DNA from 3 places in the Streptomyces sp. NBC_00690 genome. Region 3 is predicted to be linked to each of the others. Evidence: riboswitches for the same ligand, from Rfam matches in the RefSeq annotation. Region 3 holds a riboswitch; each other region holds the start of a gene.
The links. A riboswitch is a leader RNA that binds a small molecule or an ion and turns the genes downstream of it on or off. The one in region 3 is predicted to bind cobalamin.

Region 1: it holds a riboswitch for cobalamin, as region 3 does, so the genes downstream of both, cobN (cobaltochelatase subunit CobN) here and metE (5-methyltetrahydropteroyltriglutamate--homocysteine S-methyltransferase) in region 3, are expected to answer to the same signal.
Region 2: it holds a riboswitch for cobalamin, as region 3 does, so the genes downstream of both, OID54_RS25615 (ribonucleoside-diphosphate reductase subunit alpha) here and metE (5-methyltetrahydropteroyltriglutamate--homocysteine S-methyltransferase) in region 3, are expected to answer to the same signal.

What each region holds. Positions count from the first base shown of each region.
Region 1 covers NZ_CP109009.1:4,612,815-4,616,072, reverse strand. Annotated here, with positions in the region: gene cobN (cobaltochelatase subunit CobN) at 1-1,704, opposite strand, end outside; cobalamin riboswitch at 1,740-1,899, opposite strand; gene OID54_RS20190 (cobalamin biosynthesis protein CobG) at 1,978-3,258, shown strand, end outside.
Region 2 covers NZ_CP109009.1:5,806,688-5,809,945, reverse strand. Annotated here, with positions in the region: cobalamin riboswitch at 1,010-1,136, shown strand; gene OID54_RS25615 (ribonucleoside-diphosphate reductase subunit alpha) at 1,279-3,258, shown strand, end outside.
Region 3 covers NZ_CP109009.1:230,463-233,720, forward strand. Annotated here, with positions in the region: gene metE (5-methyltetrahydropteroyltriglutamate--homocysteine S-methyltransferase) at 1-1,640, opposite strand, end outside; cobalamin riboswitch at 1,829-2,053, opposite strand; gene OID54_RS01130 (hypothetical protein) at 2,644-3,258, shown strand, end outside.

The sequences.
Region 1 (3,258 bases), 4.4 Mb from region 3:
GGCATCGGGTCCACAGGCCGCGGACAGTCCGGCGTTCTTGCCGGGCAGCCACTCCAGATTGCCGTGCTTGCCGAGGTGGATCATCGCATCGGCGCCGAAGCCGCCCTCGGCGTCGGAGGTGGCGATCCAGCGGTAGGCGGCCAGATAGTGGTGCGATGGCGGCAGATCGGGATCGTGGTAGATCGCGATCGGGTTCTCGCCGAAGCCGCGCGGCGGCTGGATGACGACCAGCAGATTGCCGTGCCGCAGGGCGGCGAGGACGATGTCGCCCTCCGGATTGCGCGACCGGTCCACGAACATCTCACCGGGCGGCGGCCCCCAGTGCTCCTCCACGGCGGTGCGCAGCTCCTCGGGGAGGGTGGCGTACCAGCGCCGGTAGTCCGCCGCGGGGATGCGGACCGGGTTGCGGGCCAACTGCTCCTCGGTGAGCCACTCCCGGTCGTGCCCGCCCGCGTTGATCAGGGCCCGGATCAGCTCGTCACCGTCGCCGGACGCCAGCCCGGGCACGTCCTCGGTGCCGAAGTCGTAGCCTTCGGTGCGCAGTCGCCGCAGCAGCGCGACCGCACTCGCGGGGGTGTCGAGCCCGACCGCGTTGCCGATGCGCGAGTGCTTGGTGGGATAGGCGGACAGGACCAGCGCAAGGCGCTTGTCCGCGGCGGGTATGCGGCGCAGCCTGGCGTGCCGCACGGCGATCCCCGCCACCCTGGCGGCGCGTTCCGGGTCGGCGACATAGGCCGGCAGCCCATCGGCGTCGATCTCCTTGAAGGAGAACGGCACGGTGATCAACCGCCCGTCGAACTCGGGCACCGCGATCTGACTGGCCGCGTCCAGCGGGGACACGCCCTCGTCGTTCTCCTCCCAGTCGGCGCGCGATCCGGTGAGACACAGGGCCTGGAGGATCGGTACGTCGAGCGAGGTGAGCGCACCCGCGTCCCAGGACTCGTCGTCACCGCCGGCGGACGCCTCGGCTGGCCGGGTGCCACCGGCTGCGAGCACGGTCGTCACGATCGTCTCGGCCGCCCGCAACTCCTCGATCAACTCGGGCTCCGGCGCCCGCAACGAGGCCACGTACAGCGGCAGCGCCCGGCCGCCCGCCGCCTCGATCGCACCGCACAGGGTGTCCACGAACGCGGTGTTTCCGCTCATGTGGTGGGCGCGGTAGTAGAGGACGGCGATGGTGGGGCCGTCCCCGGCAGCGGACGTGCGCTCCAGCCGCCCCCAGGAGGGTGCGGGTGCCGGCGGGTCGAAACCGTGGCCGGTGAGCAGGACGGTGTCGGAGAGGAATCGCGCCAACTGCTCCAGGTTGGCCGGGCCGCCGTGGGCGAGATAGGCGTGGGCTTCGGCGGCGATGCCGATGGGGACGGTGGAGGCGGCCATCAACTGTGCGTCGGGCGCCTGTTCACCGGTGAGGACCACCAGCGGCAGACCGCTGGCCCGGATCCGGTCGAGTCCGTCCTCCCAGGCACGCACCCCGCCCAGCAGTCGTACGACGACCAGCCCGGCGCCTTCGAGCAGCGCGGGCAGGTCGTCGAGGGCGGTGCGGGAAGGGTTGGCATAGCGGAAGCCGACCGGTCCACCGGCGGCTCGGGCACTGAGCAGATCGGTGTCGGACGTCGACAACAGGACGATGTCGGGTGCGTCGCCCGGGGGGTTCGGGGGGCTGGCCGGTCCATCGGTAGAAGGGGTCTTCGGTGCGTGCGGCATACGGCATCGGGCCTTCCTCGGGGTGTCCACGCCCCGGGCAGTGTCGGACGACGGGAGTTCCTGACTCGCCGCCCCGACGACTGCCTTCGTCCGGCCGGCTCACAGTGGCGGGACCGCGCCGGATTCACACCGGGCTTCCTCCGCTGTCGCCTTCTGCGTTGCCGGACCGGGTGGCCCGTCCCCGAAATAGTAAGGGTCGCCTTTTCGGTGCGGTTCATACCGTCTTACTGGTGTGGCTCATACCGTCCCAAATGACGGTCGTGGCTGGTCGGTATGCTCGCCGACATGCCCACCTCACCCCGCCCGGCCCAAGCCGGCGCCACCGGTACGACCCCCTCCGGGGTGCGCGGTGACGCCTGCCCCGGTTCCCTGCGGCTGCACCGGGCGGACGACGGCGCACTGGCCCGGATCCGGATACCCGGGGGTGTGCTGCGCCCGGCGCAGGCCGAGGCACTGCTGACGGCGGCCAGACGGCTGGGCGACGGCGAACTGCACCTCACCTCCCGGGGCAATGTGCAGTTGCGCGGACTCGGCGAGCAGTGCGGCGGAGAGTTGGCCCAGCTCCTGGGAAATGCAGGGCTGTTGCCGTCCGCGACCCATGAGCGGGTGCGCAACGTCGTGGCCTCGCCCCTGGCCGGACTGGACGGACTGGACGGAAGCGGCTCGGGGCCCGGCGTACGGGGTTGGTTGAGGGCACTGGACGAACTGCTCTGCGCCAGCGCTCGGGCGGCGGCCCTGTCGGGGCGTTTCCTGTTCGCCCTGGACGACGGACGCGGGGACGTGGACGCCCTGCGCGCGGATGTGACCCTGCTGGCCGCCGGGACATCCGGACGGACCGCGAGGGACCACGACGGTGGCGCCGGACTGCGGATCGGGGACAGCGATGACGTACTGCTGCTGTCCCGTTCGGACGATGCTCCACGGGCCGCGCTGCTCTGTGCTGAAACGTTCCTGGATGCGGCCGATCTCACACCCGAGGCCAAGGTCTGGCGCGTACGGGACCTCCCTGACACCGGCGCACGACTGCGGGAAGGGACCCTGGCACGGCTCGCGAAGGCGGGCATCCCCCTGACGGGCATCCGACGGCACCCCCGGCGAGAGACCGCCACCCCGCCCCCGTACGGAATCGTCACCCCACCGGACCCCCGACCGACTCCCACCCCGCCCGTCCCGCCCACGCCGCCCTCCGTATCTTTCCCGTCTCTCCCATCCCTCCCGTCCCTTCTGTGCATCCCGCGCGGCCCGAGCGGCCCAGCTGAGGCCATCCGCCCCAGCGCCCCCGCCGCCACCTCCCCGGCCGCGCTCTCCATCGGCGCCCCCCTCGGCCGCCTCACCGGCCCCCAGTGGGAACGGCTGACCAGCACCGCCCGGAAGACGCCCGACGGCGAACTGCGCCTCACCCCCTGGCGCGGAGTGATCGTCACCGGCATGCCAGGCGACCAGGCCGGCAGCGCCCTCGACGAACTGGCCGCCACCGGGCTGATCACCACGGCCGACTCCCCCTGGAACGGTGTCGGCGCCTGCATCGGCATGCCCGGATGCGCCAAGTCCTCG
Region 2 (3,258 bases), 5.6 Mb from region 3:
CGGCCGCCGGAAACGGCCGCCCTCGTCGCGCGACCCGATCACCCCCACCGGGCCCTCCCAGCGCGCGACGACCCCGCGCCCTCCCGCCCCCTCGTGCGATCCGCACGAGATCGCCGATCGGCGCAGCGGTAAGCGACCTTGCCCGGGAGTCCCCAGCTGGTGAACGGCGTCGAACCGCCGGTCACGAGCCATCCGCTGTTGAGCGGTTTCGGGTTTGCGGTTTCGGCATTTCTCCGGTGGAACGGTACGTGGCCGACAACGGCTATCCGCCGTGGTGCCCCCCATTGCCGCCCGGCACTTCGAAACCCTCCATGCGTACGGGAATTCCCGCGATGTAGGGGAAAGCCCGGGTGCCGAAAGTCCATGTCGAAGCACTGACACCTGCGGACACGGTCCCACCAGGGCCTTTCATCGCCCTCCGGCAGCTCGGCATCCGGCTTGGTGATCGACGGACGGCTCCTCTCGTTCGTATCTCCATTCGCACTCTCCTTCATGTCGCCTTCTCATGGCGTCATGGCGTCATGGCGTCGGTTGAGCGGGGCCGTTCCACACCGCGCGGCTTTCTCCACCCCTCAGCCTTCCGCGGATCGGTCCCCATTCCGTGCGCACCCGGGCGCTTCTGGCCTGCGCCCACGCGCGGATACGCGTGGGCACGGATCGCCCATCGGATCGCGCACACCGGATTCGACGGGGTCGTACGCACCCGTCCGTGCGTCCGCTGTGCCCACTGTGCCCGCTGATTCCTGCCCCGGCACCCAAGCACGGGCACCGCCACGGAACGAGGAACCATCGCCGAGCCCGTGACCCCGATGCCGTGGGCAAGAAGCCCCGTGGCCGTCCCTGAGAACCCCGCCGACGCCCCTGCGAACCCGTCGAACGGCCGTCACCGACCCCTCGAACCCAGGCTTTCCAGGGCCACAGCCCCTACGCCGCAAGGGCCCCGGCTTCCCCCTCGCATTCCGCCACGACACAACATGTGGGGGGTACTTCCAGCATGCCCCCCCACATGTATGCTCATCTCGCTGTCGTCGCAGAGGAATCCGGTGCGAATCCGGAACTGTCCCGCAACGGTATGTCGTGGTGCGCTTTGTCGTACCTGTACGAGTCCGGCCGACTGCCGACAGCGCGCCCGGTTCAACCGATCCGGGTGCCCAGACGTCCGGGCCTCGCGGTTGGGCCGGGGGACGCCGCACAGTGCTGCCCCAAGTCGGGCATGCGCTCGGGCGGCCCTGCCCTCCCCGCCCGTCGGCCCGCGAGCCGAGCGAGGGAGAGCACCACGTGACCATCGCGCCTGCCGATCCGGTTTCAGGCACCGCCGACATCTCCGAGCAGATGCCGCAGCAGGTTCCCCCGTCGCGGAACGGCGAGGACGGACCGGGAACCGCATTGCTGCGGACCCTGACCGATCTGACCGCCGATCTGCCGGACACCGACCCCGGTCGGGTCGCCGCCGCTGCGCTGCGCGGACGGAACGCCGGATCAGACACGGCCGAACTCCGTGGACTCGCCACCGATGCCGCCGCCGGACTGATCTCCGAGGACCCGGCGTACTCCCGGCTCGCCGCCCGGCTGCTGACCCTCACCATCGCCGAAGAGGCCGAGAGCCAGGGAGCATCCTGCTTCTCCGCGTCCGTCGCCGTCGGCCACACCGAGGGTCTGATCGCCAACCGCACCGCCGCGTTCGTGACGCTCCACGCCGAACGCCTCGACGCGACCCTCGACCCCACGGCCGACGACCGCTTCGGCTACTTCGGGCTGCGCACCCTCTACAGCCGCTACCTGCTGCGGCACCCCATCACCCGTCAGGTCATCGAGACGCCCCAGCACTTCATGCTGCGCGTCGCCTGCGGCCTGGCGGAGGACGACTCCGTACGCGCCCTCGACGAGGTCACCGCGCTGTACCGGCTGATGAGCCGGCTGGACTACCTGCCGTCCTCACCCACCCTGTTCAACTCGGGCACCCGCCACCCGCAGATGTCGTCCTGCTATCTGCTGGACTCGCCCCTGGACGAGCTGGACTCGATCTACGGCCGCTACCACCAGGTCGCCCGGCTCTCCAAGCACGCGGGCGGCATCGGGCTCTCGTACTCCCGCATCCGTGCCCGCGGCTCTCTGATCCGCGGCACCAACGGGCACTCCAACGGGATCGTGCCGTTCCTGAAGACGTTGGACGCCTCCGTCGCCGCCGTCAACCAGGGCGGCCGACGCAAGGGCGCTGCCGCCGTCTATCTGGAGACCTGGCACGCGGACATCGAGGAGTTCCTGGAGCTGCGCGACAACACCGGCGAGGACGCCCGGCGCACGCATAACCTCAACCTCGCCCACTGGGTGCCGGACGAGTTCATGCGGCGGGTCGACACCGACGGTGAGTGGTCGCTGTTTTCCCCGTCCGACGTCCCCGAGCTCGTCGACCTGTGGGGCGATGACTTCGACGCCGTGTACCGGCGCGCGGAGGCCCAGGGCCTGGCCCGCAAGACCATGCCCGCCCGAGAGCTCTACGGGCGGATGATGCGTACCCTCGCGCAGACCGGCAACGGCTGGATGACCTTCAAGGACGCGGCCAACCGCACCGCCAACCAGACCGCCGAGCCGGGCCACACGGTCCACTCGTCGAACCTGTGCACGGAGATCCTTGAGGTCACCGACGACGGCGAGACCGCCGTGTGCAACCTGGGCTCGGTCAACCTCGGTGCCTTCGTCGTCGACGGCGCCGTCGACTGGGAGCGGCTGGACTCGACCGTCCGTACCGCCGTCACCTTCCTCGACCGCGTGGTGGACATCAACTTCTACCCGACCGAGCAGGCGGGCCGCTCCAACGCGCGCTGGCGCCCGGTCGGCCTCGGCGCCATGGGCCTCCAGGACGTCTTCTTCCAGCTGAAGCTGCCGTTCGACTCGCCCGCCGCCCGGGCCCTCTCCACCCAGATCTCCGAGCGGATCATGCTCGCCGCCTATGAGGCGTCCTGCGCACTCGCCGAGCGCCACGGCACCTTCCCCGCCTGGGAGAAGACCCGTACGGCCCGCGGTGTGCTGCACCCGGACCACTACGGCGTCGAACTGCACTGGCCCGAGCGCTGGGCCGCCCTGCGGGAGCGGATCGCGACGACGGGCATGCGCAACTCGCTGCTGCTCGCCATCGCCCCGACCGCGACCATCGCTTCCATCGCCGGTGTGTACGAGTGCATCGAGCCCCAGGTCTCCAACCTCTTCAAGCGCGAGACGCTCTCCGGTGAGTTCCTCCAGGTCAACAACTACCTGGTG
Region 3 (3,258 bases):
ATCGGTGCGGGGCGGGAGATGTCTCCGGCCAGGACGGGCGGCCGGACGTAGCGGGTGCCGTAGGACTGGACCCAGCCGTGTTGGGTGGCGAGGTAGCCGGTGAGCTGCTCGGCGAAGTACTGGACCATGTCGTTGCGTTCGGCCTCGCCGTGGACGAGGACGTCGATGCCGGCCTTCTCCTGGAAGGCGAGGACGTCACGGATCTCGTCTTTGATGCGCTCTTCGTAGCCGGCGGTGTCGATGCGCCCGGCGCGAAGATCGGCACGGGCGGTGCGCAGTTCGTTGGTCTGGGGGAACGATCCGATGGTGGTGGTCGGCAGCAGGGGCAGCTGAAGGTGTGCGCGCTGCGCGATGGTTCGTTCGGCGTAGGGCTGGGAGCGGCGGCCGTCGGTGTCGGTGATGGCGGCGGTACGGGCGCGGACGGCGGGGCTGTGGGTGAGGGCGGAGTTGGTGCGGGAGGCGAGATCGGCCCGGTTGGCGGCGAGTTCGGCCGTGATGGCGTCGGTGCCCTGGGCGAGTCCCTTGGCGAGGGTGACGATCTCGGTGGTCTTCTGTCGGGCGAAGGCGAGCCAGCGGACGATCTGTGGGTCGATGTCACCTTCCGCGTCGGCGTCCAGCGGGACGTGGAGCAGGGAGCAGGAGGCTGCCACGTCGACGTGGTCCGCGAGGCCGAGGAGGGTGCCGAGGGTGGCGAGGGACTTCTCGTAGTCGTTGATCCAGATGTTGCGGCCGTTGACCACTCCGGCGACCAGGCGCTTGCCGCGGAGTCCGCCGGCGGCGGCGAGGTCGTCGAGGTTGCCTGCGGCCCGCTCGGTGAAGTCGAGTGCGAGGCCGTCGACGGGCGCCTTGGCGAGGACGGAGAGCGCCTGCCCGAGGCGGTCGAAGTAGGAGGCGACCAGCAGCTTGGGCCGGTCGGTGAGTGCGCCGAGATCACGGTAGGCGCGGGCGGCGGCGTTCAGGTCAGCCGGGGTGCGGTCCTGGACGAGGGCGGGTTCGTCGAGTTGCACCCATTCCGCGCCGGCCGCACGCAGGTCGGCGAGGACCTCCGCATAGACGGGCAACAGCCGATCCAGCAGGGTCAGCGGTTCGAAGTCGGTGGCGACCCCGGGCGCGGGCTTGGCCAGGAGGAGGTAGGTGATGGGTCCGACGAGGACCGGCCGGGCGTTGAGGCCGAGTGACTGGGCTTCCTTCAGCTCGGCCACCTGCTTGGTGGAGTCGGCCGTGAAGACGGTGTCGGGGCCGAGTTCGGGGACCAGGTAGTGGTAGTTGGTGTCGAACCACTTGGTCATTTCCAGTGGTGCAACGTCCTGGGTGCCGCGTGCCATGGCGAAGTAGCCGTCGAGTGGGTCCGCCGTGACGGCGTCCCGGTGGCGGGCGGGGACCGCACCGACCATGACGCTGGTGTCCAGCACATGGTCGTAGTAGGAGAAGTCGCCGGTCGGTACTTCGTGGACGCCGGCGTCGGACAATTGCTGCCAGTTCGCCCGACGAAGACCAGCCGCCGTTTCCTGGAGGGCGTCGGCGGTGACGCGGCCCTTCCAGTAGCCCTCGATGGCCTTCTTCAGTTCCCGATTGGGCCCCTGGCGGGGGTAGCCGTACACGGTGGCTCGTGCTGCCGCGGCTGCGGACTGCGCTGTCACAGAACTCTCCTTCGCGAGATGTCTCCTGCAATCCCGGGACGGGATGAGAACGCGAAGGGGTGACAGACCCGGCGGACCAAAGGTGCGCACTGCGCGCGGTGGTCCACCTGATACGCACTCCCCTCAGACTATGTCTGAGGGTGCCCACAACCCGCCCACGAGGTCACCGGGATACCGCGTACGAGTGGGTCGTACGCGGACAGCGGGCAGGTCTTCGGACTCGTGGGCACGCCTACCGGTCTCCCGGCGGGCACCTATTGGCCGTCGCTTCCCAGAACCGTTGCCCGGATCCAGTGCGTATGACGGCGGTCGTTCCCACTCACCGCTGCGGGGCAGTCCCGGATTCCCACCGGGTTCCCTCTTACGACGCGCCTACCTGGAGGGCAGAGCGAACCAGCTGCACCCGCCACCTTAGAGGGATCAGTCGGCGTCGGACAGTAGCGCCCACATTCCGGACGGTGATATGAGACACGGATGGAGCAGGGTGGAAACGGCCCGACCTGCCCGGAGCCGTGCGCCAGCTCGCTTCCCCCGCGGTTTCCCGCGATGGCCACCGCCACCCGAGCAACAAGTCGACCGGATGGACCAACCGAAGGGGTCCCGTCGGATGAACTCTTCACCGAGTCCACCGCTTGGCCCTGGAATCGCGAGGAGGCCGGCGACGAGATCGATCGCCCGCTTCGACAGCGCGGGGCGGAACTGTTGGACGACATCCTGAGGGCGCTGGGCAAGCTGATTTCTTGTCCCAGATTCATCAACTCTCGCCGATTTCCCCTGGCGTGGCGGCCGGAACGATTGACGCAGGCTCCAGGTCCGAGAGGCGAATCACCATCGCCTATGGGAAAATGGGCGCAGGAGGTTGCGATGATTCCATCGCGAGTGAACTGAACTCCCTCACCGCGAGGCTTCCCTGTCCAGTCAATGGTGGTGGGAACGATCGCGTCTCCATCGTCTGCACGATCTTCCCTTGCGCCCCGTCTTCGTTCGAGACGGGAGGACTCATATGTCTCTGTTCACCGGCGCCTACGCGAACCCGCTGGCATCGACCGCCCAACCGGCGATGCAGTCCGTCCTGAATGCCACTCGACAGACGCTGTCACTCGCGGGGGCTCCCAACGTCAACAATATGGCCCTGATCGTTGTTGCGCTCACAGGATTCCAGGGCACACTCGATCATCCCTGGGCGGCCCTCCGAGAGCAGGAGGAGCACTACTCGGGCAGCCTGCTGAAGATCGCCGCGATGTATGCGGCATTCGACCTGCGGGCGAGTGCCGACCAAGTGGCATCCTCCGGAGGCGGTTTGACCACCTGGCCCCAGATCGACGCAGCGCTCAAAGCGCAGTTCAATCCGGAAATCACTGCCCACACGCCTTCGCTGATCAACGGCTCCACAGTGCTGAAGCCGGAGGACAAGAGCAGGAGGCCCGACTACTCGGCCGTTCTCACACTCGGCACGGGTCCAGACTTCATCGTGGACTTCACTCAGACACAGAAGGACGCGTTCGAAGACATGATGGTGTTCCAGAACAACCCTGGCGCCACGACGACGATCCATGGTCTGGGATACCCGTACCTCGACGGCAAGATCGCCGATGACGGGTTCTTCGATGGAGCATCC